DNA from 4 places in the Pseudarthrobacter sp. NPDC058119 genome. Region 2 is predicted to be linked to each of the others. Evidence: riboswitches for the same ligand, from Rfam matches in the RefSeq annotation. Region 2 holds a riboswitch; each other region holds the start of a gene.
What was found. A riboswitch is a leader RNA that binds a small molecule or an ion and turns the genes downstream of it on or off. The one in region 2 is predicted to bind S-adenosylmethionine.

Region 1 (7,760 bases), on a different contig from region 2:
CACGTCCTCGCAGACGCTGAACGCAGCGCTCCGCGGCTTCGCCGAGGCAGAGTCCGACGGCATCGTGCAGGTTTCCACCGGCGGTGCCGCCTACTGGTCCGGCGCCTCCACCAAGGACATGGTTGCCGGTTCCCTGGGCTTTGCTGCGTTCGCCCGCGAAGTGGCCAAGAACTACGGCGTCAACATCGCCCTGCACACGGACCACTGCCCCAAGGACAAGCTGGACGGTTTCGTCCTGCCGCTGCTGGAAGCCTCCGAGGCTGAGGTCAAGGCCGGCCGCAACCCGCTGTTCAACTCCCACATGTGGGACGGCTCCGCCGAGACCCTGCAGGAGAACCTGAAGATCGCCCGCGACCTGCTGGCCCGCACCGCTGCCGCCAAGATGATCCTCGAGGTGGAGATCGGCACCGTCGGCGGCGAGGAAGATGGCGTGGAGAACGCCATCAACGACAAGCTTTACACCACGGTGGAGGATGCCCTCGCCACCATCGACGCCCTCGGCGCCGGCGAGAACGGCCGCTACATCACCGCCCTGACCTTCGGCAACGTGCACGGCGTGTACAAGCCCGGCGGCGTCAAGCTGCGCCCGGAGATCCTCAAGGACATCCAAGCCCAGGTGGGTGCCAGGATTGGCAAGGACAACCCGTTCGACCTCGTGTTCCACGGCGGCTCCGGCTCCTCCGACCAGGAGATCGCCGACGCCGTTTCCTACGGCGTGATCAAGATGAACATCGACACCGACACCCAGTACGCCTACACGCGTCCGGTGGCTGACCACATGTTCAAGAACTACGACGGCGTCCTGAAGGTGGACGGCGAAGTGGGCAACAAGAAGACCTACGACCCCCGCGTCTGGGGTGCCTCCGCCGAAGCCGGCCTGGCAGCCCGCGTGGTGGAAGCCACCAAGCAGCTCGGTTCGGCCGGAAAGACCTTCTAGATGTCGGACGAGTTCCGGCGGAACCTGATGGGGCCCGAGCCCACGCTCCTGCCCGCCGAGACCGAGGTGTACGGGCAGCTCGAGGCCGGCCACGAGGCATTGGACCTGGTGGCCAGCCACCCCACGTCCTCGCTGCTCTGGGCCGTCCTGGCCGAGGAAGCGTGGGCGGAGGGCCGCACCATCGACTCCTATGCCTACGCCCGGGTGGGTTACCACCGCGGCCTGGACTCGCTGCGCCGCAACGGATGGCGCGGCGTTGGACCCATCCCGTGGGAGCACGAGCCCAACCGCGGGTTCCTGCGGGCGCTCTACTCCCTGGGCCGGGCATCCTCAGCCATCGGAGAGGCCGACGAGCCGGAGCGGATCGAGAAGTTCCTTAACGACTCAGACCCCACGGCCAAGGCAGCCATCGAGGGCAAATAAGTCCCCACCGCCTCCCTGGCTTCGCTTCGCTCAGCCGGGAACCCTCGGCGGCGGAGGCCCCTGCATACGACGACGACGGCGGGTGGTGACTTTCGAATTGAAAGTCACCACCCGCCGTCGTTCGTCTTAAGGTTTGGCGATGCCGGTGCGGGCCATGGCGTCGGCGTAGGCCGCGCGCATGTCCTCGAGGTACTCCTCCTGGCGCGCAGGGGAACCGGCGAAAGCCCGGCCGCTGAGCGAGCGGACCTTGTAGGTCTTCAGGCCGCGGCGCCAGAGCAGCGGAACTTCGGTCTTCAGGAGTGCGTTGGCCAGCCGGTTGGCTTCGGTTCCGTGCGCCACGATTACTGAGGCACGGGGCACCAGGGCCAGGAACTTCAGCAGTGGCTTCAGGCCTGCCTGGATCTGGTCGGGGGTGAACTTGCCGTTGGCTTCGCCGGCGATGTGCCAGGGGTGGACGTTCCACGGCATGACGAATTCGGGGCGCAGGCCCAACTTCCACTGGATGCCGAGCATGCGGGTGGCCGCGTCCTGGTCCCCGGCCGTGATGAATCCGGACGGATCCGCCTCGCCGATGTTGGAGAACAGGCTGATGATGCGGCATTCCTCAACGTCGTGCATCGGGTCCACATAGGGCACCACGGTTCCGGGCTTGGCCTCCTGCAGGGAATCACACAATTCGTTGACGGCTGCAACGCTGGGTTCGTAGCGGCGGCTCATGAGCTGTTCGTGGAATGTTTCTGGGGCCAGGGCTGTCATGAAGTGCTGGTTCTCCTGCGGGGATTGGCGTTGCTGCCGCCACGGAAAAGGGCACGCGGGGGCGCGACACATCAGCGGCGGTTGATTGGGGTGGGCCGACTCCGGGCCGGCCTTGTCCAGTTTACCAAGCCCCCGGGAACGGAAATGCCGGTCCCGCGGATCCGCCACGGCGGAACGCGGAACCGGCACGTCCGGGGGCGGCTATGCCGCCAGGCGTCGAACTACCACAGGCGGCTGGTGGCGCGGCGCGCGCCCTCGCCGAGGGCCTCCAGCTTGGCGAAGGCGATTTGTGGGTGCACCCTGCCGCCCAGGCCGCAGTCGGTGGAGGCGATGACGTTCTCGCGGCCGACGACGTCGGCAAAGCGGACAATGCGGTCGGCCACCAGGTCGGGGTGTTCCACCACGTTGGTGGCATGCGACACGACGCCCGGGATGATGACCTTTCCCTCGGGGAGCTTGGTGTCCTCCCACACGCGCCATTCGTGTTCGTGGCGGACGTTGGCTGCCTCGAAGGAGTACGCACCGGCGTTGACCTGCAGCACGGAGCCGATGATGTCGGCGAACGGGATGTCCGTGGTGTGCGGGCCATGCCAGGAACCCCAGCAGACATGCAGCCGGATCTGGTCCTGGGGCAGGTCGCGGAGGGCCCAGTTGGTGGCTTCGACGCGCAGCTGGATGAACTTCAGGTAGTCCTCCAGGCTGGGCTCGGGGTTGATCTGGTCCCAGCTCTCGGCCAAGGACGGATCGTCGAGCTGCACGGTGAGGCCTGCGTCGACGATCGCCTTGTATTCCTCCCGCATGGCATCGGCGCAGGCGTAGACGAGTTCCTCATCGGATTTGTAGTACTCGTTGGCCACGCGCGCGCAGGAGCCGGGGGAGAGGGATGCTACGAAGCCGTCCGACAGCCCGGCGGCGGCGAGGCCGGTCTTCAGGTTCTTGATGTCCGATGCGACCAGGTCCTGGCCCGTGTAGGTCAGCGGTCCGGCGATCTTGGGCTGGGTCACGCTCTTGCGGTGGGACAGGATGCCCGAGGAGGGATCGTTGTAGGCCTCGTTGAACGCCTGCCGGTCGCGCCGGTCGGGGAAGGAGGTCAGGACAATGTTGCCGGGGGAGGAGCGGTGCACCTGGGCGTCGGCCCACCGGTCAACGTTGGTCGGCTCCAGGCCGCCCAGCCGTGCGAAGGAGTAGTTCCACCAGGCTCCGTAGTCCACGGAGTTGGCCATCGTGTGCCCGTATTCGCCGTCGTTGGGAATGTCGATGCCGAGGTCCTTCTGGCGCTGGACCACGTCCACCACGGACGTTTCAAGGAGGTCCAGGAATTCCGGGGTGATGCCGTCGGTTTCCTTGGCGGCGTTGGCGGCGATGAGTTCCGGGGTGCGGGGCAACGATCCGGCGTGGGTGGTGCGGATGTGGTCGGTATTCAGGGGCATGCTGGAATCTTCCTTTCCATCGGTCCTGGCAGTAGCACCTTCGGCCGGCAGGAATCCTGCTGGACCGTGGTTGCTGCGGCGTCATCGAGCCAGGTCTCTCGGCCGCTCCGGATGGTTCACTCTCACATAAATCGAGCAACCCGCCTTGGGGCAAGTCTGCGCCGCTTTATGTCGTGCCCCGCTGTCCGGCCGGGCTCCCTGCCGTTACCCAGCCGGCGGCAGCATGCTTACAGCTTCCGTTCAGCTTATTGACAGGTTTCGTTAAGCTTGGTTGGCTGGGTGTCACATGCCGCCGCCGCGATGGAGCCGGCTGGCGGCACCCCGATGCACTCGAAAGAGGTAACGCACTGTGAAGAAATCCCTGGCAAATTTCGGGACCCTTGCCGCCTCCGGCGCCCTGGCACTGGCCGTCGTCGCAGGCCCCGCCCCGCTGGCACACGCCGTGGGCGAAGGTCCCAACTACGACGGCAAGGGCCAGATCACCACGTCCAAGCTCGCCACGTACGAACAGATGGTCTCGTTCCTGAAGGCCCAGGACGCCAAGCAACCGGCCATGGAGCTGGAGGTGATCGGCCAGACGGTTAAGGGCCGCGATATCCACCTGGTCAAGTACATTTCGGACCCCGCCAAGCCCACCATCCTGTACCTGACCCAGCAGCACGGCAACGAGCAGCTCACCACCGAGGGCGCCATGGAGTTCATCAAGCACCTGGGGACCGGTAAATCCGCGGACATCCTCAAAGGCGTGAACATCCTGGTGGTGCCCATGCTCAATGCGGACGGGGCCATGGGGGACGTGAACTTCTCCCTGGATAACTACCTTGCCAAGGGGGACCGCAACCTCACCCGCTACAACGCCGAGGGCGTGGACCTGAACCGGGACCACGTGGCCAAGGTCCAGCCGGAGACCCAGGCGCTGCACAACAACGTCATGCGCAAGTACAGGATCGACTACATGATCGACCTGCACCACCAGGGCACCCGGGCCGAACGCGACGGCAAGCTGGTATCCGGTTCCATCCTGTACCCCACCACCCCCAACGCCGACCCCGCCGTCGTCGAAAAATCAAAGCAGCTCGGCGCCGTGGTCTTCAACAACGTTGACTCGACCGGCTGGGGGCACCTGGGCAAGTACCAGGGCGGCAGTGCCGAAACCATCAGCCGCAATGGCATCTCCGTGGAGTACGGCATCGCCACCCTGCTCTTCGAGATGCGCGGCATGTCGGACCACTACCTGGACGGCTACGCACTCGGGCAACGCAGCAACGGCTACCTGATCAAGCAGACCGTCACCACGCTGACCTCCACGGCCGCAGCCATCGCGGACGGGTCCATTGCCGACGCCGACACCTCCTTCTGGGACACGCTCGCCGAGCAGACGTCCCGGCCCGCCGGGGAGGCCGAGGACGAATAGACGGCACCGGCCGCCGCGGCCTTTTGGCAGAAAGGGCCGCGGCGGGCCACAACAGTGGACAAAGTGCCCTATCGGCTAAACTTGGGTGGTAAGAGCCCCGGAACTCTTGCTTCGCCGTGCCGCGCTGCGGCCCATGCGAAGGCCGGTCTGTTCGGGGCATTCTCATGAACGGCGCTGCATGGGCCTGCCACCTGGTGGCCGGGCCAGGGCAGTCCGAACGAATGGGGGAGGATCCCATGCCAGCAATTGTGATCGTAGGAGCCCAGTGGGGCGACGAAGGAAAAGGCAAGGCCACCGACCTGCTGGGCGGCCGTGTTGACTACGTCGTCAAGCCCAACGGCGGCAACAACGCCGGGCACACCGTCGTCGTAGGCGGTGAAAAGTACGAACTCAAGCTGCTTCCGGCAGGCATTCTCAGCCCCAACGCCGTTCCCATCATCGGCAACGGCTGCGTGGTGAACCTGGAGGCCCTCTTCCAGGAAATCGACGGACTCCAGGCACGCGGCGCCGACACCTCAAAACTGCGGGTATCCGCCAACGCCCACTTGGTGGCCCCGTACCACCAGGTGCTGGACAAGGTGACCGAACGCTTCCTGGGCAGCCGGGCCATTGGCACTACCGGCCGCGGCATCGGCCCTGCCTACATGGACAAGGTGGCCCGCCTGGGCATCCGCGTCCAGGACGTCTTCGACGAATCCATCCTCCGCCAAAAGGTGGAAGGCTCGCTGCGGCAGAAGAACGAACTCCTGGTCAAGGTCTACAACCGCCGCGGCGTTGTGGTGGACGAGATCGTGGAGTACTTCCTGTCGTTCGCCGAGCGGCTCCGCCCGCTGGTCATCGACAGCACCCTGGTCCTCAACTCCGCGTTGGACGAGGGCAAGGTGGTCCTGATGGAGGGCGGCCAGGCAACGTTCCTGGACGTGGACCACGGCACCTACCCGTTCGTTACCTCCTCCAACCCCACCGCCGGCGGCGCCTCGGTGGGCTCCGGCATCGGCCCCACCCGGATCTCCCGCTCCATCGGCATCATCAAGGCCTACACCACCCGCGTTGGTGCCGGCCCGTTCCCCACGGAGCTCTTCGATGAGATGGGCATGTACCTGCAGAAGACCGGCGGTGAGTTCGGCGTCAACACCGGCCGTCCGCGCCGCTGCGGTTGGTACGACGCCGTCCTGGCCCGCCACGCTTCCCGCGTCAACGGCTTCACGGACTACTTCGTGACCAAGCTGGATGTGCTCACCGGCATCGAACAGATTCCCGTGTGCGTGGCCTACGACGTCGACGGCGTGCGGCACGATGAAATGCCCATGACGCAGACCGAGTTCCACCACGCCAAGCCCATCTTCGAGTACTTCGACGGCTGGAACGAGGACATCACCGGAGCCCGGACGCTGGCGGACCTGCCGGAGAACGCACGGAACTACGTGCTGGCACTGGAGAAGCTCTCCGGAACCCGGTTCTCCGCCATCGGCGTTGGCCCGGACCGGGACCAGACCATCGTGGTGAACGACCTCATCAACGACTAAGCCTCCCTCCCGGAGGAGGCGGTACGACGGCGGCAGGCCACCTTTTACAGGTTGCCTGCCGCTTGTTTTTGGTGGCCGGAGAGCGAATTTACACAGGCTTAACGCGCGCGGTCTTGTGAGGCTTCCGGTGCCGCAGCCAGACTCGTCTGTACCACCTGGTGCCCAAGGAAGGATCGTCATGGCCGGAAAATTTGAAGCATTCGTTGACGCTGATTCGTTCTTCCGGTTCCGGCTCCTGGCTCCGGACGGGGCCGTGATCGCCACCTCCGGCCCTTTCGAGGACAAAGCCGCCGTGGTGGCAGGGATAGCCGCGGTCCGCGAATGTGCCGGAACTGGCCTGGTGACAGATCTCTGTCCCGCCGGGGCCCTCTCCCGTCCCGCTCCTGTACCCGCTGGGGCTGCTGCCGCCATCCCGGTGGAGCTTCCGGCCGCCGTCGTACCCGTATGCACCGAGGAACGCACGCCCGCCACGGTGCACGCCTTCGTGCTGGCAGGGGTGCCCCGCCGGCATGGCACAGTGCCCCGCTGGACCAGGACGGCAACGCGCTGAAAGGATTTCAAACTTTTTTTGAAAAGGCGTAACCCTCCGGGCAGCGGGAGCGATTACCCCTATGAAGCGCCGGTCTGGAACCTGTCCCCCATCACGTTCCAGGCCGGCTCTTTTGTCTTTCCGCGAGGGCGGCTGCCCAGGCTGCACCCGTCACCGGCCCCTGGGCCGTGGCGCTTCGGGCCGTGCGGTTACCGGAGGGTAAAGTAAGGGCAGCGTTCCGGACGTACCGAACGCCCGCCTTGCCACCACCCTTCTTGACGGAAAGCACCACGTCAGTGACTGATGCACAGACAGACGAGGCTCCGGACCAGCCAGTTTCCGGGACCGCTGCCTTCAGCCTGGTCTATAAGACGTACGCGTCACAGGTTCTGGGCTATCTCACGGCCCGGGGAGTCGAGGATCCGGAGGCCGCCATGCAGGAAGTGTTCCTGTCCGTGTTGCCACGGCTCGGTACCGTACGGGGAGGGGAGTCCGGGCTGAGGACCTTTATCTTCTCCGTTGCCCACGCCCGGATGGTGGATGACCATCGCCGCCAGAGCCGGACTCCGGCCAGGCTGCCCTTCGAGCCCGAGCTCGACCAGCGCGAGGACAGCTCGGCCGAGAACGAAGCCCTGCGGCGCATCGCACCACGGGAGGTGCTCACACTGTTGGACGGGCTGCCCCGGGACCAGCGGGATGTCCTGTCGCTGCGCCTGGTAGGCGGCCTCACGGTGGAGCAGACGGC
Region 2 (7,760 bases):
ACCGGAGGATGACCAGCAGCGCCGGAGCCCAGTAGCCGATCTGCGCGAAGGTGGGCAGGCAGCCCATCAGGAAGGTGGAGACGCCCACCAGCACGATGCTCAGCTGCAGCAGCTGCTTGCGGCCGAACTTGTCGCCGAAGTGGCCGAACACGATGCCGCCGATGGGACGGGCCACGAAACCCACGGCATAGGTGAGGAAGGCGGCGATGATGCCGTCCAGCTCGGTCCCGGCGTTGGGGAAGAAGGCCTTCCCGAACACCAGGGTGGCGGCCGATGCGTAGAGGAAGAACTCGTACCACTCCACGACGGTGCCGGCCATGGAGGCGGTCACCACTTTCTTCAGGCCTGATGCCTTGACGTCGGTTTCTTCGGTGAGCCTTGCGGCGGAGCGTTCCGTACTCATGCGAACTCCTTCGGCGTCGTCGTCGACACCACGGGGACAGTCGATGGCAGCCGCGTGTGATGTACACCACGAAAGCCGGCTTCGATGAGTATGGTCTGCCTGCCCGTGCAACCTCAACGCCCATTAGTGCAGAAGGCATCTGCACTAATGCACATTGCTGGCGGTTTGCTGGATGCCCCTAGACCAGGAAGCTGCTCCTCAGCTGTGCCCCCAGTTGCCCAATTTCGGTGAGGAACCCGTCGTGGCCGATGGGCGCCTGGATGACGTGGACGTCCACGTCGCCGGGCAGCGACTGCGCCAGCTCCCGCGACTGGGACGGGAAGTAGAGCCGGTCGGAGTCGACGGCGGCCACGAAGAAGCGTGCAGTAGCAGCCGCCAGCGCTTCGGTCAGGGTTCCCCGGCCCCGGCAGACGTCGTGGCTCATCAGTGCCTCGGTCAGGGCGATGTAGCTGTTGGCGTCAAAGCGCTTCACGAGCTTGTTGCCCTGGTGGTCCAGGTAGCTTTCCACCTGGTAGCGGCCGCGGGCTGCGAGCACTTCCCCCTGAAGGGGCGACTCGGATGCCTGGGCTGACCGGCCAAAGCGGCCTTCCAGTTCGGCGGCGGACCGGTAGGTGATGTGGGCGATGCGCCGGGCAAGGGCCAGGCCCTCTTCAGGACAGGGACCGCCGTAGTAGTCGCCGCCGTTGAAGTTTGGATCCTGCCGGATGGCCAGGGTCTGGGCCTGGGCAAAGGCGATTTGTTCTGCGGTGCTGGCAGCCCCGACGGCGATGACGGCGCAGCGCTGCACCCTTTCCGGGTACGTCACTGCCCATTCCAGTGCGCGGGCGCCGCCCATGGAGCCGCCAAGGACCGCGAACCAGCTCTTGATTCCCAGCTGGTCTGCGAGCCGGACTTCCGCCTCGGTGCTGTCCCGCAGCGTGACCAGGGGGAAGCGGGAGCCCCAGGGCGATCCGTCGGGGGCGGGAGAGGAGGGGCCTGTGGAGCCGTAGCAGCCGCCCACAATGTTGATGGACACCACGAAGAAACGGTCGGTGTCCACGGGGGCGCCGGGGCCCGCGAGTTGTTCCCACCAGCCTTCTTCGTCCGTGTCGCCACGGGTTACGTGCGTGCTGCCGGTCAGCGCATGCTCGATCAGGATGGCGTTGCTGGCGTCCGCGTTGAGGGTGCCCCAGGTTTCGTAGGCCAGGGTGACGTCCGGGAGGTATCCCCCGGCTTCGAGTTCCAGTCCCCCGATGGAGGCGTAGCGGACAATTCCGTGTTCGGGGATGGTTTTTGGGGCGACGGTAACCGTCATGGCAAGACCTCTTCTACGCGCTTGCCCGCCGTCATTTGACCGGCAGGCCAGGTCCTCACCCGGGGCACCCCACCGCGGATGGAGGGTTGCCGGCCAGCACGCCGGGGCTGTCACTGGCACTCATGACCTGGATCGAGTGTACGAAATACTCCCCGGTCCAGGCCAAGAGTGTGACTGGTTGTGACTTCCCGGCTTGCTGCCCGCCCCGCCTTACCGCCCGAGTGGAGGCCCGGCGTCGTACTTTGCCCGTCTAGGCGCTCTTCGCAGCCCTGAAGCCTGCTTCCAGGTCGGCGAGGATGTCGTCGATGTGTTCCAGCCCCACGGAAAGCCTGACGAGTCCCGGGTGCACCCCGGCCACAGCCTGCTGCTCCGGGGAGAGCTGGCTGTGGGTGGTCGACGCCGGGTGGATGACCAGGGAGCGCACGTCGCCGATGTTGGCCACATGGGAGTGCAGCTCCAGGGCGTCGACGAAGCGTTTGCCCGCCTCCGCTCCGCCGGCCAGGTTGAAGGCGACGACGGCGCCCGTCCCCTTGGGCCCGTACTTGCGGCCACGCTCGTACCAGGGGCTGGACGGCAGCCCGGCATAGGCGACCGATTCGACGTCGTCCCTTGCCTCAAGCCAGCGCGCCACTTCCGTGGCGTTGGCAACGTGGCGCTCCACCCGCAGGCTCAAAGTCTCCAGGCCCTGGGAAATCAGGAAGGCGTTGAAGGGCGAGACCGCCGAGCCCAGGTCGCGCAGGAGCTGGACCCGCGCCTTGAGGATGTAGGAGAGGTTGGCCCCCAGCGCTCCATCGGCTCCCAGATCGCGGGCGTAGACCAGCCCGTTGTAGGTGGGATCCGGGGTGTTGAAGCCTGGGAACCGTTCCGGGTCCTTGCTGAAATCGAACTTGCCGGAATCGACGATCACGCCGGCGATGGCTGTGCCGTGGCCGCCCAGGTACTTGGTGGCGGAATGGATCACGATGTCCGCGCCCCACTCCAGCGGGCGGATGAGGTACGGGGTGGAGAGGGTGTTGTCCACGATGAGGGGCACGCCGGCCTGGTGGGCGACTTCGGAGATGCCCTCGATGTCCAGGACGTCCTGGCGGGGGTTGGAGACCACTTCACCGAAGAAGAGCTTGGTGTTGGGCTGGACTGCGTTGCGCCACTGGTCCAAGTTGTCGGGGTCCTCCACGAACGTTACGGAGATGCCGAACTTTTTCAGGGTGTGGGCGAACAGGTTATAGGTTCCGCCGTAGAGGCTGGGGCTGGCCACGATGTGGTCGCCGGCCTCCGCGATGTTCAGGACCGCGAACGTTTCAGCGGCCTGGCCGGAACTCAGCAGCAGCGCTGCCAAACCACCTTCGAGGCTGGCGATCCGCTGTTCCACTGCGTCCTGCGTCGGGTTGCCGATGCGGGTGTAGATGGGCGCGAGTTCGGACAGTGCGAAGCGGTTTGCCGCGCTCTCGGCTGTTGGGAACACGAAGGACGTGGTCTGGTAGATGGGCAGGGCACGGGCTCCCGCGGCACTGTCCACTTCCTGGCCAGCGTGGATCTGGCGGGTTTCGAAGGACCAACCGTTGGACATCCAAATCTCCTTTGACATGGGCCCGGCATGCTCACCGGCAGTGCGGGCCGCGCTTGCTGCCGGCTCTTGCCGGACAGCCAGGTCTTCACCCGGGGCACCCCACCGCGGATGGAGGGTTGCCGGCCAGCGAGCCGGGGCTTGGCGCTGGCACTCATGACCTGCGCCAAGTCTAGGAACAGCGTTGTTGTCGTGAACAGGATTGTGACGAACATGGTCTTTTCGGCGGCCTCCCCATGGCCATTGAGTGCGCGCAAATCCAGTAAGGGTACCCTTAGCTGAGAGCCGCATCACAAAGTGCCAAGATGTTGCCATGCGCATGGATCACGTCTCTTACGCCTGTGAACACGACGGCCTCGCGGCCACCACCGAACGAATTGCAACTGCCCTCGGCGTTGAGGCAGTGAAGGGTGGCGTACACCCCCGCTTCGGAACCCGGAATATGATCATCCCCCTGGCCGGCCACAAGTACTTGGAAGTTGTCGAGGTCCTGGACCACCCGGCGTCGGACAAGGCACCCTTCGGGCAGGCTGTCCGCGCCCGCTCCGCTGCCGGTGGCGGCTGGATGGGCTGGTGCGTCGAAGTGGACGACCTCGCCCCCTTCGAGGAACGCCTGGGCCGCGCCGCCGTGAACGGCAATCGCAAGTTCCCGGACGGCCGCGAGCTGGTCTGGAAGCAGATCGGGATCCTGGGCCTCATCGCCGATCCCCAGGTGCCGTACATGCTCAAGTGGGAGGGCGACCCCTCCCTCCACCCGTCCCACGCTTACGAGAGCAACCTCAAGATGAGCTGCCTGACCATCGCCGGTTCCGCCTCGCGCGTCACCGAGTGGCTGGGTGAGCCCGTGGAGAAGCCGCTCGAGGACGTTGCCGTGGAGTGGGTCGCCCCGCACGGTACCCCGGGCATCCTCTCGGTCACCTTTGAGACCGCCAACGGAGCCGTCACCATCTGACCCTCACCCCTTTCCTCCCTGGACCACTTCGGGGAGGTTCCCGGGTTGCGCCCGGGCAAACTTCGGCCGCCATTGGGTGGTGACAACGGCGTCACCACCCAATGGCGGCCGAATCCATTTAAGTGGCTTCCCCCTGCGCGCGGTGATGAGGCGCCGGCGCCGCGAGCACTTTGAATGTCAGTGGGTCGTTGGATGATGTGGGTATGGGAATCGGCGGTGGTGTTGGGGTGGTTTTGGAGGGTGTTCGTGCCTCTGTTGCTGCCCTGGATGCGCTCACTTTTGAGGACCAGAACCTGGACGATGCTGCGTTGACCGCCGTTGGTTCCGGTGTTGATGTGTTGCAGCGGCGGTATGAGATCCGGCTGGAACGGTTGGAGGTTGCAGCCCGGCTGGAGGCACAGCTGGCTGCGGTGAAAGCACGGGATGCTGCCGAGGCCGTTGGGTTCCAGGAGGCGATGACGCCGCCGGATGCCTCCGTTACGGACTGCACTTATGTGCGGATGTCGGTGGTGGAGGAGATCGCCGGGGTCCTGACCATCAACTCCGCGGCTGCGGGGGCGTTGGTGGAGCAGTCACGGCGGGTCTGTTCCCTCCCGCTGGCCTTCGGGGCCCTGGCCGCCGGGGCGATGTCCTGGCAGCACGCCCGCATCATCGCGGACGAAACCGAAGGCCTCGATGGGAGTGGTGCAGCCGCGTTGGTGGCGCACTTCTTCGACCCCGACACACCAAACCCCGCCCGGGGCGCCGCCCCGGGGGACCTCGTTCCGTCCAGGTTCCGGGCCAAGGTCCGCAGCTGGCGGGAACGCCACCACCCCGAATCAATCCAGAAACGCCACGCCAAAGGGGCCGCTGACCGTCGGATGGAATACACCCCCGACACGGACGGCATGGCCTGGCTCTCCCTCTACCTCCCCGGCGATACCGCGTGCGCGATCTGGAACCGCACCACCGCCACCGCCCGCGGCCTCCAAGGCCCCAACGAAGAACGCACCCTCACCCAACTCCGCCCAGACATCGCCGCCTCCCTGCTCCTCGGCGCCGGGCAGGTGCCGGGTGAGGGTTCCACCGGCACCGCCCCGGGCACCCAGGGTGTCACAGGGATCGGGAAGGTCCCTGCCCCGCGGGCCGATGTCCTGGTCACCGTGCCGGTGTTCGCCCTCCTCGGCCTCACCGACGAACCAGCCATGCTGGATGGTTTCGGACCAATCCCGGCGTCCATGGCACGGAAACTCGTCGCCGGCGGCGCCGACTCGTTCTACCGGGTCCTGGTCGACCCAAGGGACGGGACACCCCTGGAAATCGGCCGGAAAAACTACCGGCTCACCGGCCCCATCAAACACTGGATCAGGATGCGCGACACCAAATGCACCTTCCCCGGCTGCACCAACAAAACCCCCGACAACGACACCGACCACCTCCAAGCCTGGGAACACGGCGGCACCACTGATGTCAGCAACCTCGCCCAGCTCTGCCCCAAACACCATCGACTCAAACACCACAGCCAATGGACACCCGGCCCGGCCAACAAGAATGAACCACCCGGCTGGACCTCACCCACCGGCAGGCACTACAAACCAGAACAACAAGACGCAGAACCAACCCACTGGCCACCCGGCATCCTGCCGGCGCACGCTGTTCGAGGTGCCGTTGTGGCGGGGGTTGAATTGGAAGCCTCCGCGCCAGCGGAGGACGCGCTGTGGCGGCAGCTTCTCGCCTCGATGCCACTGTGGCCTGATCCTCCCGTCGAAGAACCGCCAGGCGAGGACGAACCGGACCCCGGCGACCTTTGCCCCACAGATCCCCTCTGGGATGAATTTCATGGACGGTTCTACAATCTGCCCGCTGACCCGCAGGCGGACTGGCAGCTGCTGCTACACCTGAGGTGAGGCCAGAAAAGTAGCGCGCAGCCCGAGTCCGGAGCTAGGGGCCGCCCAGCAGGCCGCAGGCAACATATCTTTTGGCAGTCCTCACAACGATGAATACCCGGGCCTGATCGGAGGAGGGAGCGGCGAGGATTTCGGTTCCACCGGCGGTTTTGCCTTGGACCGTCAGGAGGGAAACATCAGTGCGCGCGGGCTCTGGGTCAGGGCCGCAGTTGTACTCGCGCCCGGCAAACTGGACTTTGGACGGAACCTCTCGAGGCCAGAGAACCCAGTCCGACGTCTGTTCGTGAATGCTCCACAATCGCCCGGTGAGCACACATCCGGCCAACGCCAAGACCGCACTCCCCAAGGCCAATCCGTGTCGTAGTCCCCCGCCCATGCTGCAAGACTTCACGAAGGCACGCTTGGAATCAACAAGAACCCGTAATAGGGCTACCGCCGGCCGGCCTACCGCCCAGCGCTCGTTCAATCGGGTACTGGCAGGCCGCGGCGGCCCTACCCCAGCCCCACTGCCTTGCCGAAGAGGCTGAAGCCGACGAATGCCACAATGTCCAGCAGCGCGTGGGCGATGACCAATGGCATGACGCGCTTGGTGCGGGTGTAGAGCCAAGCGAAGACCACCCCCATCACGGCGTTGCCAATGAAGGGACCGAAGCCTTGGTAAAGGTGGTAGCTGCCACGCAGCACAGAGCTCACGGCGATAGCCAGTGGCGTACTCCAGCCGAACTTGCCGAAGCGGTCCAGAAGGTACCCCACCACGATGACTTCCTCGAGCACCGCGTGGCGCATCGCCGAGAGGATCAGGACGGGAACGGTCCACCAGTATGCGTCCAGGGCGCTGGGGATAATGGCGGTGGTGATGCCGAGCGCCCGGCCGGCCGCATAAAGTCCCAACGACGGTATCCCAATCAGCGCGGCCAGCCCCAGGCCTTGCAGCAGGTCCTTCCCGGGCCGGGCGAAGTTGAACCCAAGCTTTCGGAATGCAGAACCGGAGTTGGGTGCGTCGCCGGGGGAAACCTGGCGCTGGTCGGTGAGGAAATAGAGAACCAGCAGCACAGGCACCAACGCAAAAATGATGTCCAGCAACTGGTACGTCAGGTCGAAGTACTCGCGTGTGCTCTGCGAGCGGTTCAGGGTGGACGTGCCCTCGGCCAGCGGGGCGCGGGTCATCTTGTCGAGTAGCTGCACCACGGAGTAGACAGCGGACTGGCCCAGGGACAGTCCCAGGACGATCCAGACTTCGAGCCGCAGCCGACGGCGGGAGGGAACCAGCATGTTCCCATCTTGCCTTCAGTTTCTGGATCCTGCCTGACGGAACTCCCCCCAGCCTCCCCGAAGCATCAGGAAGGTGCGACGATCACTTCCGTGCCGTTGGCTTCGAAGGCTGCCTTGTCTCGCGCAGAGATCCCGGAATCGGTGATCAGCCGGGTGAAGTCGTAGCCGTCCATCGTGGCGAAAGCGCGCACGCCGACTTTGGAGGAATCAGCCAGGACGTAGGAAACCCTGGCACGGGACGCCAGCAGGGCATTGACGGAAGCCTCCCCCTCCCCTGTATTGGTGGGTCCGACCTCCGGATCGATGCCGTTGACACCGATGAAGGCGATGTCCAGCACCACCTTCTGCATGATGATGTCCGTGTAAGGGCCCACGAGCTCATAGGACCG
Region 3 (7,760 bases), on a different contig from region 2:
GGCAGGCTGGCCATCGTGGTGGACGAACATCCCGAGATCTTCCCCGTGAACTACGCTGTCCACCTGCGCAGCATCGTCTTCCGCACCGCGCCCGGTTCAAAACTGTGGGACGCCCGGATGGAACGGCCGGCCGCCCTGGAAATCGACGGCTACGACCCCGCCTCGGAACAGGCCTGGAGCGTGGTGGTGCGCGGCGAAACCGAAATTATCGAGGACCAGGGCGTGAAGGATGCCGTGGATGCACTCGGCCTGGAGCCGTGGCAGCCGGGCGAAAAGGCCCACTACGTCCGGCTCAACGCCAAAGCCCTGACCGGGCGCCGGTTCCGCGTCAACAAACCGGACATTTGGAACACCCGTCTGCAGGACCGCCGTCGGGCGTCCTTCGAATAAGGTGCTTGCCTGACCGGCAGCCCGACGCTGCCTGAACGTCAGGCGGCGGGGCCCGCCGCCGTGCGGGACAGTTGGGCTTCGAGCCCGGACAGCAGGATGCCGAGCCCCTGGTCGAGCTCCGCAGAGCCGTCGTACTCAGCCAGCGCCGGAGCCAGTGCACGCAGCTTGGGGAACTCCTTCGCGGGCAGCCGGTGCAGCCCCAGCCGCAGCAGGACCTCGTTCTCTTCAGGGTCCACCACGTACTCCTGCAGTTCGTTCAGGATGTGCCCGTACAGGAAGCCGTAATAGGCGCGGTAGACGTGGAGGGCGTCAGCAGGTTCGAATCCCGCCGCCACCAGCAGGGACAGGATCTGCTCCAGGGGCCGCAGCGTGCCCAGCGGCCGCATCCCCAGGGGGGTGGACAGGGGCCGGGTGACCAGCAGCGGCACAACGTTGGGGTGCTCGAGGGCCAGCCGGCGAAGCTCGTGGGCGAGAAATCTGAGCTGCGCCATCCAGTCGGGGTCGTCCGGCTGGATGGAAAGCTCGTCCAGGACAAGCTCCGCCACTCCATCGAGCAGGGCAGCGCGGTTCTCGGCGTAGCGGTAGAGGCTCATGGGGTCCCGGCCAAGCTGCTGCCCCAGGCGGCGCATGGTCAGCGCGTCCAAGCCCTCGGCATCGACAAGCTCCAATGCCGCGGCCAGCACGATCTCCCGGCTCAGCCTCGGTTTGGGCGAGCCGGGCCCGGAAGTATTGGCGGAAGTCATGTGGAGGTCCTCACTGCCGGCCCCATCCCGGCAAAAGCGGGACGGTTGCCTCATATCTGGTCTACGGGTAAAGTCTACATCGTAGACAAGTGGTGACAGCACCTTCGTTTCCCCCGGATCTCCAGGGGATGCAGCTACATAATCCTTTGCCACTTTGTGCAGGGCATTGAGGTTCGCCGCTGTAGCCTCACGGCGGCACCACGCACCGAGCGAAGGGACGCCACCATGGCCAATTCGCAATTTGACCTTTTCCTCCAAGAAGCCACCTACGCAGACCAGGCTTCCGAATCGAGCCTGGACCGTGACCGCCTGTATGGGCTGTACACGAGTTGGTGCTTCGTCAACGAACAGCATGCCGGCACCGAGTCCAGCTTCTGGGCTGCCATGAAACACCGGGTCTCGGCCCGCCACAACGGACTGCGCATGAAGGGGCCTGCCGCGGCGGACTACATCATGAGCAGCTACCCCCGGCTGGTATAAACCCCCAAGCCTTGCCAACGCGGCGCCGGGCACCCGTAACCGCACGATCACATGCTGTGGCACTTTGGTGCCGCAGCATTTTTCATGCCTCCCGCCGGTGTGACTGCTCCGCCTAGGTGGGAATGATCCGGAAGAGGAACCTGGTCCGGACCATCACCCACAGCAGGCCCAGCACCACGGCGTAGGCGGCTGTGTTGAGGAAGATGCTCTGCTGCTGAAGCGCAGGGATGTTGGCCACGACGGCGATCAGCACCACATGCATGATGAACACGTAGAGCGTGGCGCGGCCCAGCGGGATCAGGAACCAGCCAAGGGCCCGCTGCACCGGTTTCCAGTAGGCACTGAGGAAGGCATAGGCGGCCACCACCAGGACCAGGACGTTGAGCAGGCGGCCGGGCGCCAGGTAGGTCCGGCCAAACAGCGCGTCATACATGGTCCGGTAGGCGGCGTCCGGCATGAGCGCCAGGCGGACGTCGTAGTTGTTGGCCAAGTACGGGTTGCCCCAGGACAGGAAGGCCAGGACGAATGCCGCGGCGGTGCAGGCTGCCACCACCCAGGTGTGCGCCGCCAGCCAGGCCACGATACCGCGGCGGTGGTAGCCGACAACCAGGCCCAGTACGAAGAGCACCTGCCATACCAGCAGCGGGAATGAGTCCTCGAACTGGGACGGCAGCAGCCTGAACCTGGTCACCGCGCCTACCGCATACACGGCGAAGGACGCCAGCAACACCCAGATGGCCTTGCCGCGGTTTAGTGCCGCAAGGATCAGGGGACTGACCAGCAGGAGCACCACGTACAGGCCCATGACGTTGAACTGCCAGGGCCCGAACTGCAGCAGCAGGATGGCCGGGAGTACCTGGGGCGGCACGGGGAACTGGAACAGCGATGACATGCCCGCATAGAGGTCGTAGGTCCGGCCGGCGCCGCTGTGTCCGGCGCCGCCGGTTCCCTGGTCCACGAACGTGGTCAGGGCCTCGGTGTGGAAGAAAGGCAGCAGCGACAACAGGAAGACGCCGATCAGCACGGCCAGGGCAGTGACATAAAGCTTCCCGGCCCGGCGGGATGTCAGGTCCACCACCCTGCCGAAATCCTCCTTGGCCTTGGGCCCGTACACCATGCCCACCACCAGGCCGGAGAACAGGACAAACAACTCGGCGCCTGACACGAAGCCCACCGCCTCCTGGGTGAGCAGCTGGAACAGCGAGGCCATGCCCAGGTGGTTGACCACCACGAAGACAATGGCCATTCCCCGCAGCAGGTCCACCCGCGAATCCCTGGCGGAAGGGTCCTGGTAACTCCAGGACGTGGCGGCGTTGATCCGGCGCGGCACCTGCCACAGGGCCACCAGGAGGATGACCATGGCAGCAGCCACAGTCCAGGCGGCGGCACCGGAGAGCGTATTGCTGCGCTCATAGGTGCCTGAGGCCGCCACCTCGGTGACAGGTCCGGCGACCATAGGCGAGGCCTTCAACCGGTCCAGGGCGGCCTTGGCGATGTCCGGGTTGCCGGTAAGCAGCCAGCTGATGCTCGCAACGCCGGTGTCCCGGGTGCTGGTGCGTTCGTCCCACACCACGGCGGCTGTTCCGGCGAACGCGGGCGACGTGGCGGTGGCCACCACCTGGTCCCACCACCCGGTTTTGATCCCGGCCTCGGGCGCCCCGCCGGACGCCGGGCTGTAGAACGCCGAGGTCTGGAGCAGGAAGGGCTTCTTGCGGCCTTCGGCGTAGGTGCCGTAGAAGTTTTCGCTGCCTGAGGCCGTCAGCATGTCTTCGAGTTCACCGGAGTGCGGGAGGGAGTTGACGGCGGCCGCGCCGGCAGTGTCGTCGTGGTAGGCCGCCAGCCCCACCCAGTCCACGGCATCGTCACCCGGGTAGTACGGGGCATAGGCGCTGTCGCTTCCGTTCCAGGTACCGTCGCCATTCGTGTCCAGCAGGGAAAACCCCTCGCTTCCGGGCTGCGGCGCATTCCGGTTGCGTTCGAAGGGATAGTCCTTCCCCAGGTACGGCGCCCACACCATGGTGGCCCGGCCGCCGTCGCCCTTCTTGAACGCTGCCGACACCGCCTGGAACGCCTGCCGGTACACGGCCGGCTGCTGGCCCCAGGCCACCCAGCTGGCATTCATGTCGGGGGCGAACCGGACGAGCAGTTGGCCCTTGAATCCCGACGTCAGGCCTCGCACCAGCGCTGTAAACGCTTCCGCCTCCGCGGTGCCGAGCTGATCCAGCGGCACCGACGGCTTGACCGTGAGCATGGCGTGGGCACCCTTGGCTGCCGTCTGCTGCAGGAAGCCCTCGATGTCGTTCCGCTCTGATTCCCGGTACGGAATGGTGATGTCGTGGCCGAAGAGCGCAGGGCTTGCACCCAGCCGGTCACTGAAGCCCGCGGCGGTATCCTCCCCCCACTCCAGGACCGCCCCCAGCCAGGGTTTGCCCTTGTCCGGAGTGGGTGCAGCCGCCTGTGCCGGGGCCGCCGGGGCCACCACTGCCAGCAAGGCGATCAAAACGGCGGCCAGGAAGGACGCGGCGGAACGCGGACGGTTCCACCGGCTGGCGGCATGGTGGTGCGATACGTGTGCCCGCATGCTGACAAGGACCCCCGGTACTCATTGCTCTGGATACGGGGCGGCGCCCCCGGTAGAACTTTATCGGTCCACAGCCGCCCCTGCCCCGCGTGGCGGGCAGCTCAATGACGGAACATGACGACGGCGGCAATGCGGCTTGGCGCGGCAAGTGTTACGTTTTTGGGGAGTAATGAGTACCGGCGCCAAGCCCTGACTTGCCGGTCGGCAACCCTCCCTTTCGCGGCGGGGTGCCTCAGGTGAATACTCGGCATATCGACCGATTCGAGCTGCAAGCGTGAAAGAAGGAGATCCGTCGTGTCCGACGCGCCCGCCCCTGACGAAAAACTGTCCTACCGCCTGATTACCGGCGCGGACACTCGTGAATTCTGCGAGCGGATCTCCGCCGCACTCGCCGACGGCTACGTACTGCACGGCAGCCCGGCAGCTACTTTCAACGGCACCAGCGTCATCGTGGCGCAGGCAATCGTCCTGCCGTCCGCGATCGCCACGGCCGATGCCGCCGTCGCCACCGCAGTGGACCAGCTCGACGCCGGCCTGGAGGGCGATTTCGACGGCGAGGGCCACGCATGAGCTACGCAGGAGACCTGACGCCGCAGGAAGCATGGGCCAAGCTGGAGCAGGGCGCCATCCTGGTTGACGTCCGCACCGAGGGCGAATGGGCCCACATCGGCATCCCGGACACCAAGGCCACTGACAACGATCCCCTGTTCATCCAGTGGACCTTCCCCGGCGGCATCCCCAATCCCGACTTCGTCAAGGACCTCCAGGCGCAGGCGCCGGAGGATTCCCAGGCGGAACTGCTCTTCCTGTGCCGCTCCGGGCAGCGGTCCATCGCGGCCGCGACTGCCGCCACCCAGGCCGGCTTCACCGCGTACAGCGTGCTGGAGGGCTTCGAAGGCGAGCCGGACCGCTACGGCGAACGCACCGTCAACGGCTGGAAGAACCGCGGCTTCCCCACCAACCTCGGAAAGAACTAAGTGACCTTCAACCCAGACGCCCCCGGCTGGAACCCCGATACGCAGGCAGTCCGCGGAGGCCTGGACCGCTCCAACTTCCAGGAAACGTCCGAGGCCATCTTCCTGAACTCCGGGTTCGTCTACGAATCCGCTGCGGCAGCCGAACGCGCCTTCACCGGCGAGGACGAGCGCTTTGTCTACTCCCGCTACGGCAACCCGTCCGTGGCCACCTTCCAGGAACGGCTTCGACTGCTGGAAGGCACCGAAGCCTGCTTCGCGACGGCGTCGGGCATGTCTGCCGTGTTCACCGCGCTGGGCGCCCTGCTGGCTGCGGGCGACCGCGTGGTGGCTGCCCGTTCGCTGTTCGGTTCTTGCTTTGTGATCCTGAACGAGATCCTGCCACGGTGGGGCGTGGAAACGGTCTTCGTGGACGGTCCGGACCTTGACCAGTGGCGCGAAGCCCTGTCCAAGCCCACCACCGCCGTCTTCTTCGAGTCCCCGTCCAACCCGATGCAGGAAATCGTCGACATCGCCGCCGTCAGTGAGCTGGCGCATGCGGCCGGTGCCACCGTGGTGGCTGACAACGTCTTTGCCACTCCCCTGCTGCAACGCTGCGGGGACCTCGGCGCCGACGTGATCGTCTACTCGGGTACCAAGCACATCGACGGGCAGGGCCGGGTGATGGGCGGCGCCATCCTCGGCACCAAGGAGTTCATCGACGGACCCGTCAAGCAGCTGATGCGCCATACGGGCCCTGCACTGTCCGCATTCAACGCCTGGGTCCTGACCAAGGGCCTGGAAACCATGGGCCTGCGCGTCAACCACTCGTCCGCCACCGCGCTGCGGCTGGCCGAATGGCTGGAGGAACAGCCGGCGGTGGGCTGGGTGAAGTATCCGCTCCTGAAGTCGCACCCGCAGTACGGGCTGGCCGCGAAGCAGATGAGTGCCGGCGGAACGGTCCTGACGTTCGAACTGGCCCCGACCGGCGGCCGTTCGGGCAAGGAAGCAGCCTTCGCCCTCCTGGACGGGCTGCGGATCATCGACATATCCAACAACCTGGGCGATGCCAAGTCCTTGATCACGCACCCGGCCACCACCACCCACCGCGCCATGGGCCCCGAGGGGCGGGCCGCGATCGGCCTGAGCGACGGCGTGGTCCGGCTCTCCGTGGGGCTCGAGGACCCGGAAGACCTCCTCCGCGACCTCGAGCAGGCGCTGAAGCAGATCTAGTTTTCGACGCGCCTCCGCGTTTTCGACGCGCAGATTCCCTGGCGCGCACGAATGTGGCGCGCGCAAAGGAGCATGCGCGTCGAAAAGGAATATGCATGCCGCGGACGGGCAAACCAAGCGGCGGGTCAGGCCTGGCGCACGCGCAGCAGCTCGGGCGCGTCCGCCACGTCTGACAGGTCCAGCGCGTCGCGCATCGTCAGGTGGACGGCCTGCCGCACCACGGCGCCGAACCCCATGTCCTCGGGCGACTGCCCCGCCAGGGCCTTGTCACGCGCGCGGCGCTGCTCAGCCGACCCTGTCCCGCGGGCGATGATGTCCTCCACCCCCTGCCGGGCCAGGGCCAGTTCGCCCTGTTCCGCCAGGACGGGTGCCAGGTAGTCCACCAGGGAACGGACCACATCCGCGGCCGGCGCCGGCCTGAAGTTGCCGAAGTCCAGGAGTTCGCCGCTCAGCCCGGCGCTGCTGGCCTGCCAGGACGCCATCCGCAGCAGCACTGTGGGTACGGGGGCAGGGTCCACGTCGTCGCGCCATTCCCGGCCGGCGGATTCCACCAGGGCGCGGACCAGCACGGCGATAAGGGCCGCATCCTCGGCCCGGAGGCATACGTCAGCCACCCGTACTTCCACCGTGGGATGGTTCCGGGAGAGGCGGGCGTCGAAATACAGCATGCCCTCATCAAGCATGACGCCGCTGTCCAGCAACCGTGTCACCACGCGGCGGTACGCGGGATACGTTCCGTAAATGCCTGCCGGGCCCGCGGTGGGCCAGCGGTTCCAGGCCTGCGTCCGGTAGCTTTCGAATCCGGTGGGGACGCCATTCCAGAACGGCGAATTCGCACTCAGCGCGGTGAGCACCGCCAGCTTGTCGCGGATGCGGTCCAGGACCGCCACGCCTTCTTCCGGCGATTCAATGAAGGTGTGGACGTGGAAACCGCAGGTCAGCTGTTCCTGGGCAGTGAGGCCAAAGCGTTCCAGCATCCTGGCGTAGCGCGGGTCCGGCGTGGTGTGGCTGGGCGATGCCACGGGAGAGGTGGCGAGCGCCGCAACCCGGGCCCCGTGCTTTCGGGCTGCCTGGTCCGCCAGCGTCCGGCCGGCCCGGATCTGCTCCAGCAGGCTTCCGTAATCGGTGCACGGCCGGGTCTGCGTCTCGATCTGCTCAAGCTTGAGCTCGGCACTCAGGCCCATCTCGTCGTCGTAATCCGCCTGGCTGCCGGCATGCCTGCCGTCCAGCTCCACGGGAGCATCGTCTGCTGCCACGCGGTGGCTGGCCAGGAGGGCATCGGCCAGGGCAAGCGGCTCCCCGGACTCCGGATCAACAATCAGGAGTTCTTCCTCGACGCCGAATGTACGCATACGAACATTCTGCCGCGCCCGCAGGGCA
Region 4 (7,760 bases), on a different contig from region 2:
TACTGGCTGACCTGAGGGGCTTCCACGTCGGCGATGCCTACGAAACGCGTCCCCACGCCGTCGTACTCGCTTCGGACGAAGCCGGGACGCACGGCGGGGACCTCGGACGGTGCGTGGTGCCCGCACACCACGAAGGTGAAGTCCGGCCACCACTTCTTGGGCCGGGCAGCCTCCTCGTACCCGCACACGGCACACTCAAGGTGCACCCAGACGGGCCGTTTGCCGGTGCGGTTGGCCCGTGACTGCACCAGCCAGGGCGGGGGATTGTCCAGGATGCTGCGGAGCTCGGCCTCGGACATCCACTTCGGCAGGCCATGGCGCTGCGCCATCTCCAGGGGAACATCCAGGGTTATTGCTGCGTCGCGTCTGCTGATCATCACCTTCCACGATACGGGAAGCAGCCAAATCGGCGGTGCGGCGGTAACCTAGCTTCCCAGGATGCAGCCTGGATGCGGGGTTTCGGTAGAGACCCACAACGCCGAGGCAACCTCATCCGCAAGGTCGAAGTCGCGGGCGCCGCCGGGCCCGGCGATGCGCACCATCAGTGCACCGCCGAACGGGCGCCGTCCCAGCACTTCGACCTGGGCGTCGAGGTCGATATCCTGCGCGGCGAGGTACCGCAGCAGCTCAGGATTGTCATCGCTGATGCGGGTGATTCTGCCGCTGTGCCCCAGGTCCAGCCCGGCAAGGAGGTGGGCGCTCGGCATCAGCACCTGGCCGTCCGCGGTGGGAATGGGATCGCCGTGCGGGTCCCGTTCCGGGTTCCCGAGTTTGGCGGCGACGCGTTCGATGAAGGTGTCCGAGACCGCGTGCTCCAGCTGTTCGGCCTCATCGTGGACCTCGTCCCAGCTGTAGCCAAGACGCTGGACCAGGTAGGTCTCGATGAGCCGGTGGCGCCGGACCATAGCCAAGGCCAGGCGCAGGCCGGACTCGGTCAGGGTGACCGCACTGTAGGGCTTGTGGTCCACCAGCCCCTGGTCCTTCAGCTTGCGGACCATCTCCGACACGGACGAATTTGCCACGCCCAGCCGCTGCGCCAGCTGGGAGGACGTGATGGGCTTGTCCTGCCATTCGGTGAATGAATAGATGACCTTGACGTAGTCCTCGATCGAGGAGGAGGGCGCGCTGGTCTTCACACATCCAAGCCTACCGGTTTGGCTGGTCCGGCAGCGCGCGCCAGCCGGGTCAGGCCCTGGTGGCGCGCCAGGCCAGCGTCAGGTAGGGAAGGTCGAGTTCCTGCCCCGGAGCATGGGCCAGGTGTTCATGCAGGTACCAGTCCAGGTTGGCAAGGACCTTTGCCCGCGTCGCCTCACCGGCTCGCAGGTAGTAGCTGCGCGACTTGGTCAGCTCCATCAAGTCGCCGGTGGTCACCCTGTCCTGCCAGTGCGTCACATGCCCCTTGAGCCCGTGGAATTCGGGCCCGACGACGGGCTTGTGGCCGGGCCGGTAGACATCGCCGGCGTGCATGATCCGGGAGAGCCGGTGCACCCAGGGGACGGAGGTGTCCAGTTGGTTCCACACCAGGCCCAGGGTTCCGTGCGGCCGCAGGACCCTTGCCAGTTCGGTGCTTGCCGCGAGGGGATCGCACCAGTGCCACGCCTGGGCAACGGTGACGACGTCGAAGGCCCCGCCGGGAAGGCCTGTCGCCTCGGCCGTCCCCGCCGCAGCCGTGGCGGCAGGGCAGTGGGCCTCCAGTTGGGCGAGCATGTCCGCCGAAGGGTCGACGGCGGTGACATTCAGTCCCATGGCCAGCAGTAAGGCGGTGAACTTTCCGGTACCCGCTCCCACGTCCAGGGCGTCATGGGCACCGGCGGGCACCAGCCACCGTGCCGATTCCGCAGGGTAGCCGGGCCGGACGCGCTGGTAGTGCCGGCCGCCGTCCTGGAAGCTCTGCCCGAGCTCCGTGCGCCGGCCGTGATCAAGCCTGGGGCCACCCCGAACCACGCGTGGCCTCCTTCTGGTGCTGCCTGCGGATGTCCTTCGAATTTACCGCATGGCCGGCGCCGGCCGGCAGCCGCCGTTACGCCGCTTAGTCGTCGAGGCAGGGGGCCGCACCGGCAGTCCCGGGGGTATTGGGCGCCCAGTGCGGGTAGGTGCGGAAGTCGTTGGCGGGCACCCAGCGGCCCGCGTCCACCACGTAGTCCCAGCCGAGTCCCGTGCTTCGCAAAGCCTGGATACCGGCAAGGAGGCGCTCGGCGTCCTCCAGCCGCGAGCCCACGCCGAAACTTGCCCGGAGGGAGCCGGACGGCAGGCCCAGGCGCTTCAGCAGGGGGTGGGCGCAGAAGCGTCCGTCGCGCAGGCCCACCCCGTGCTCTGCGGACAGGTAGGCGGCCACCAGGCCTGCGTCGTAGCCCTCGACCGAAAAGTTGACCACGCCGATGGTGTCGGTTTCCGGGTTGGTGTCCTTGAAGATTTGGTGGACGGTGACGCCGTCGATGCCCTGCAGTCCCTCCACCAGGAAGGAACGGATCGCGGATTCGTGCGCGTGCCACCGGTCCTGGTCGAGTTCGGCGATGACCTGGGTGGCGCGGGCCAGGGTGGCGGCGCCGAGGACGTTCGGCGAGCCCCCCTCGTGGCGTGCCGGGCCGGTGGCCCAGCTGACGCCGTCGAGCTTTGCTTCCTTGACCGCCCCGCCGCCGGCCAGGTGCGGCACGCCGGTGTCCAGCCAGTCCGGGCGTCCCACCAGGACGCCCGCGCCGAAGGGCGCGTACAGCTTGTGGCCGGAAAAGGCGAGGTAGTCGACGTTGTCTGCGGAGATGTCCACCCGGCGGTGCGGCGCCAGCTGGGCCGCGTCCACCACGATCCGGGCGCCGTGCTGGTGGGCCAGCGCTGCCAGGGCCTGGATGGGAAGGATTTCGCCCGTGACGTTGGAGGCGCCGGTGACTGCCAGCAGGCTGACGCCGCCCTGTCCGAGTTCGGCGCGGACGGCGTCAAGGGTGCCGGTGATGGTGTCCGCGGCAACGATGCTGCGGTGCGGGACGCCCTGCCACGGCAGGAGGTTGGCGTGGTGCTCGATGTCCAGATAGAGGACGTCCCCGTCGGGGCGGCCGTCCGTCCGCGGCAGGCAGCCCGCCAGGAGGTTCAGCGAATCAGTGGTGTTGCGGGTGAAGATGACCGAATCGTCCGGCCGGCCGCCCACGAAGTCCCGGACGATGCTGCGTGCATTTTCGTAAACCGAGGTACTGATCTGGGACGCGTAGCCGGCCCCGCGGTGGACGCTGGCGTAGTACGGAAGGATCTCGTTCAGGTAGGCGGAGACAACGGAGAGCGCCGGAGCGGATGCTCCATAGTCGAGGTTCGCGTACCGGATGTGGCCGCCGGAGATCAGTGGGGCCTGGATTTCCGCGCCGGTCACGGCGGCAAGGGGCCGGCCGGCGGCGGCACGGCGCTCGCCGGCAACACCGGCTTCGGCAATGGGCTGGGGGGAGACGGTGGCAGTTGTCACGAAGACCTCACTTGAATACAGGACTCCGGCATACGGAATCCGCGCTTGCCGCATCCACTCCGGACCGGCCTGGTCGTCACCCGGGGCACCCCGCCGCGAATGGAGGGTTGCCGGCCAGCAAACCGGGGTTTTGCGCTGGCACTCGTGACCTGCCTAAAAGCGTAGGACATGGGGCGGTCAGGCTGGAAGCCGCGGCAATTGTTAAGGGCTTTATTACGCAACATCGAATAAATGACGCCGGACACCCCCGTCTGGAGGTGTCCGGCGTCGCAATATTCGTTTATGTGGGCAAACCGTGGCAGTTACAGCAGATCGTCCAGGTACGGGTTGAGGCGGTGCAGCACCTCGGAGTGCAGGATCGAGTTGGTGGCAAGCGCGTTCCCGCCGAACGGTCCGTCCTCGCCCTCCAGGGAGGTGAACCGGCCGCCCGCCTCAACCACGATCGGCACCAGCGCAGCCATGTCGTAGAGGTTGAGCTCCGGTTCGCAGGCGATGTCCACGGAGCCCTCTGCCACCATGCAGTAGGACCAAAAATCGCCATAGGCCCGGGTCCGCCAGACGTCCTCGGTCAACCCGAGGAACTCGTCGAGGTTGCCGCGTTCCTTCCAGCCGCTGAGGCTGGAGTAGGAGAGGGAAGCGTCGGAGAGGGTCGATACGTTGGAGACGCGGAGCCGGGTCGCGGCTGCCAGGGACCTGCCCATGTACGCGCCCATGCCCTTGGCCGCCCACCAGCGCTTGCCGAGGGCCGGGGCGCTGACCACACCCACCACGGGTTCGCCTTCATCTACCAGGGCGATCAGCGTGGCCCAGACCGGCACGCCGCGGACAAAGTTCTTGGTCCCGTCAATCGGATCGATGATCCAGCGCCGCGAACCGTGCCCGGTGCTGCCGAATTCCTCGCCGAGGACGGCATCGCGGGGCCGGGAACGGGAGAGCTGGCCCCGGATGGCTTCCTCTGCCGCCTTGTCGGCATCGGTGACGGGCGTCAGGTCCGGCTTGGTCTCAACATGGAGGTCCAGGGCCTTGAAGCGGCTCATGGTCTGGTCATCCACGGAGTCGGCCAGGACATGGGCCAGGCGCAGGTCATCGTTGTAGCTCGAAGCGGGTTGGATCATGGTTACAAACTACCGTCTGCGGACGCATCTGCCGGGAGAACGCGTCAGTTGACGCTGCCGAGCTCCTTGGTTTCCTGCGCTTCCATGCGCGGATCCGCCCCAAGCAGCCGCCGGAGCGATGCCAGGCGCGCCGGGCCGGTGGGACCCGCGTGTCCGCCTGCCACCCAGTCGTCGAGGCCACAGTCCACCGCAGTCGCAGTGTGCTTGCACCCGCGTTCACAGTTTTCGATGCCGGGGGAGAGGTCCGGGAAGGAGCGCAGGATCCGGTCGGGGTCCACATGTGCCAGGCCGAAGGAACGGATGCCGGGGGTATCAATGATCCAGCTGCCGGCCGGCGCGTCCGCCAGGCGCAGCGCCAGGGCCGACGATGACGTGTGGCGGCCACGGCCCGTGACCGCATTGACTCCGCCCGTGGCCCGCTCGGCCCCGGTCAGTGCGTTCACCATGGTGGACTTTCCTACCCCTGAGTGTCCGAGCATCACGGTGACCTTGCCGTCGAGGTGGGCGCGGAGGTCGGCCACCGCCGCACTGTCCAGCCGGGCAGAGAGGCCGTCATCGGACCGCGCATCGATTCCGGACGCCTGCGCGTCCGCTGTGCGGCTGATGATCACCGGGAATTCCAAGTGCGTGTAATTGGACAGCAGCCCAGCCGGGTCCTTGACGTCGGCCTTGGTGACCAGCAGGATCGGTTCGATTCCGGCATCGTAGGCTGCCACGAGGGCACGGTCGATGAACCCGGTGCGGGGCTCCGGGTTGGCGGCCGCCACGACGATGACCAGTTGGTCTGCGTTGGCCACCACAGCCCGTTCCACGGGGTCAGTGTCGTCGGCGCTGCGGCGCAGGAGGGTGTGGCGGTCCTGGATCTTCACCAGGCGGGCCAGCGTGTCCGGCGCGCCTGACACGTCGCCCACGAGCGAGACGAAGTCGCCTGCAACCACCGGTGACCGGCGGAGTTCGCGGGCCCGCGCGGCGATGACGATGCGCTCGTTATCCGAGTCCTCGCCCACGACTGCCGTGTACCGGCCCCGGTCAACGGTAATGATCCGCCCGGTAACGGCGTCGTCATGGCTGGGCCGGTCTTTGGTGCGCGGGCGGGAACCTTTCTTGCTGGGGCGGATCCGGACGTCGGATTCATCCCAGGAGTCAGTGCTCCGCGCCACTGGCACGCCCTTCCGGCCCCGATGCCCCGGGAGCAGACTGGGCCAGCATGCCCGCCCACAGTTGCGGGAAGTCCGGCAAGGTCTTGGCCGTAGTGGCGATGTCCTCCACCTGGACGCCGCTTACCGAGAGGCCCAGGATTGCCCCGGCGGTGGCCATGCGGTGGTCTGCATAGCTGTGGACGACGCCGGCGTGCAACGGGGAGGGCCGGATGACCAGGCCGTCACTGGTTTCCTCGGCGTCGCCGCCGAGCCGGTTGATCTCCGCGACCAGGGCCGCGAGCCGGTCCGTTTCGTGCCCGCGAAGGTGGGCGATTCCGCTGAGCCGGGAAGGTCCCGTGGCCAGGGCACAGAGTGCCGCCACCGTGGGAGCCAGTTCACTGGTGTCGGCAAAGTCGCCGCCCTTGATTTCGGGTCCGCCGATGACGGTCAGCACTCCGTCCGCCAGGGTGACCGTGGCACCCATTCGGGTGAGGATCCCGCGCCAGAGGTCGCCCACCTGCTGCGTTTCCGCGGGCCAGTTGGGGATGCGGACCGTGCCCTGCGAGGCCAGGGCCGCCGCCAGGAAGGGCCCGGCGTTGGAGAGGTCCTGTTCGATTCTCTGGTCGAACGCCTGGATGGGTCCCGGCGCCACCACCCAGTGGTTGGGGACCGAGTCGTCCACCGACACGCCGGCGCCGCGGAGGACAGCCACCGTCATGTTGATGTGGTCCAGGCTGGGCACCGGTTTCCCGACGTGCTCAAGGTGCAGGCCGTCGTCGAACCTTGCTCCCACCAGCAGGAGGGCGGAGACAAACTGCGAGGAGGCGCTGGCGTCAACCACCAGGTGGCCGCCCCGGACCGCCCCGGTGCCCTCCACCACGAAAGGGAGGGACGACGGCGTGCTGCCGTCCTCGGCGGAAACCGCGACGCCCAGGGCTTTGAGGGCTTCGATGATGGTCCCCATGGGACGCTTCCGGGCGTGCGGGTCGCCGTCGAACACGCTGGCTCCGCTGCGGAGCGCTGCCAGGGGCGGGACGAACCGCATGACGGTGCCGGCCAGCCCGCAGTCGATCCTGGTGGCGGATGGCGCCGCCGACGCCGGGATCGGAACAACCTCCAGGTCAGGCCCGAAGTCGCCGTCGCCAGGCACTTCGGTGATGGTCGCGCCGAGCTGCCTCAGCGCATCGATCATCAAAGCAGAATCCCTGGAGTGCAGGGGAGCCCGCAGGCGCGATGGTCCGTCCGCGAGGGCGGCCAGGACCAGGTACCTGTTGGTCAGGGACTTCGATCCGGGCACCGTCACGGTCGCATTGACGGGACGGGACGCAAACGGTGCGGCCCAGTACTGGCCAGGTGTTCCGGATACCCGGGTGGCAGCTGCTGCGGTCATTCGTGCCTAGGCCCCCGCGGCGTGTTCGACGGCGCGGCGTACAGTCTTGTCCGCCTTGTTCAGCTTTTTGGTGGTGGTCCGGCGGGCGTCGGCGGCCAGGTGCGAGGCGTTCCGCCGCGCGTCGGCGGCAAGGTGCTCGGCGCGCCAGGCCAGCCCGGGCTTGCCTGCCGTGTCCACGGAGGCGAGCAGTGCGCCCCCGCTCAGGGAGAGGTTCTTGAGCAGCTGGTTCCTGCGGTTCTCCCGCCCTTCCTTGCTGCTGATGTCCGCGCTGCGCCATTCCACGAAGGTGTTCAGGAGGGAAACGACAGTGAGCAGGCCGGCTGAGAGCCGGGAAAACTTGCCAAGGCCGAACAGGACACCGGCGCCCACCTGGGTACCGCCGATGACGCGGGCCAGGGTCTTCTCGTTCGTCTGGAAGGGAAGGGAGGCTGCGGCCTTGCGCAGCAGGGGTGAGAGCTGCTGGGCGGTGTCATCGGAGTTCTTGAGCTTGTCCAGTCCGGCAAGAACGAAACTGGAGGCAAGCATGGGCCTGGCGAGCGTGCGGACAAAGGACATGGATTTCCTCCTGGATGGACGAGCCGCGGCAAGCGGCGGAGTCGGTCCTAGTCTTGCACTTTTGGGGAATATTTGCCCGCGGGGGAGGGTTATGTCGACTGGGTCCGCGACGTGGG

Region 1: it holds a riboswitch for S-adenosylmethionine, as region 2 does, so the genes downstream of both, ACFVTD_RS12335 (cobalamin-independent methionine synthase II family protein) here and ACFVTD_RS07015 (homoserine O-acetyltransferase) in region 2, are expected to answer to the same signal.
Region 3: it holds a riboswitch for S-adenosylmethionine, as region 2 does, so the genes downstream of both, ACFVTD_RS09455 (DUF1737 domain-containing protein) here and ACFVTD_RS07015 (homoserine O-acetyltransferase) in region 2, are expected to answer to the same signal.
Region 4: it holds a riboswitch for S-adenosylmethionine, as region 2 does, so the genes downstream of both, ACFVTD_RS00935 (aminotransferase class V-fold PLP-dependent enzyme) here and ACFVTD_RS07015 (homoserine O-acetyltransferase) in region 2, are expected to answer to the same signal.

What each region holds. Positions count from the first base shown of each region.
Region 1 covers NZ_JBHVTN010000005.1:115,532-123,291, forward strand. The annotation lists gene fbaA (class II fructose-bisphosphate aldolase) at 1-937, shown strand, start outside; gene ACFVTD_RS12325 (DUF3151 domain-containing protein) at 938-1,360, shown strand; gene ACFVTD_RS12330 (uracil-DNA glycosylase) at 1,487-2,116, opposite strand; gene ACFVTD_RS12335 (cobalamin-independent methionine synthase II family protein) at 2,338-3,546, opposite strand; SAM riboswitch class I at 3,560-3,664, opposite strand; gene ACFVTD_RS12340 (M14 family zinc carboxypeptidase) at 3,896-4,960, shown strand; gene ACFVTD_RS12345 (adenylosuccinate synthase) at 5,197-6,486, shown strand; gene ACFVTD_RS12350 (YegP family protein) at 6,665-7,036, shown strand; gene ACFVTD_RS12355 (RNA polymerase sigma factor) at 7,312-7,760, shown strand, end outside.
Region 2 covers NZ_JBHVTN010000002.1:452,051-459,810, reverse strand. The annotation lists gene ACFVTD_RS07020 (MFS transporter) at 1-403, opposite strand, end outside; gene ACFVTD_RS07015 (homoserine O-acetyltransferase) at 582-1,697, opposite strand; SAM riboswitch class IV at 1,710-1,825, opposite strand; gene ACFVTD_RS07010 (bifunctional o-acetylhomoserine/o-acetylserine sulfhydrylase) at 1,948-3,264, opposite strand; SAM riboswitch class IV at 3,309-3,423, opposite strand; gene ACFVTD_RS07005 (VOC family protein) at 3,575-4,213, shown strand; gene ACFVTD_RS07000 (HNH endonuclease) at 4,417-6,099, shown strand; gene ACFVTD_RS06995 (CPBP family intramembrane glutamic endopeptidase) at 6,592-7,371, opposite strand; gene ACFVTD_RS06990 (DeoR/GlpR family DNA-binding transcription regulator) at 7,437-7,760, opposite strand, start outside.
Region 3 covers NZ_JBHVTN010000003.1:329,059-336,818, forward strand. The annotation lists gene ACFVTD_RS09435 (pyridoxamine 5'-phosphate oxidase family protein) at 1-390, shown strand, start outside; gene ACFVTD_RS09440 (TetR/AcrR family transcriptional regulator C-terminal domain-containing protein) at 429-1,133, opposite strand; gene ACFVTD_RS09445 (hypothetical protein) at 1,359-1,613, shown strand; gene opgC (OpgC domain-containing protein) at 1,726-4,194, opposite strand; SAM riboswitch class IV at 4,360-4,475, shown strand; gene ACFVTD_RS09455 (DUF1737 domain-containing protein) at 4,489-4,764, shown strand; gene ACFVTD_RS09460 (rhodanese-like domain-containing protein) at 4,761-5,171, shown strand; gene ACFVTD_RS09465 (O-succinylhomoserine sulfhydrylase) at 5,172-6,380, shown strand; gene ACFVTD_RS09470 (glutamate--cysteine ligase) at 6,506-7,732, opposite strand.
Region 4 covers NZ_JBHVTN010000001.1:197,661-205,420, reverse strand. The annotation lists gene ACFVTD_RS00950 (hypothetical protein) at 1-377, opposite strand, end outside; gene ACFVTD_RS00945 (metal-dependent transcriptional regulator) at 426-1,136, opposite strand; gene ACFVTD_RS00940 (class I SAM-dependent methyltransferase) at 1,186-1,944, opposite strand; gene ACFVTD_RS00935 (aminotransferase class V-fold PLP-dependent enzyme) at 2,030-3,445, opposite strand; SAM riboswitch class IV at 3,482-3,595, opposite strand; gene hisN (histidinol-phosphatase) at 3,748-4,560, opposite strand; gene ACFVTD_RS00925 (ribosome small subunit-dependent GTPase A) at 4,605-5,720, opposite strand; gene aroA (3-phosphoshikimate 1-carboxyvinyltransferase) at 5,704-7,089, opposite strand; gene ACFVTD_RS00915 (DoxX family protein) at 7,096-7,644, opposite strand.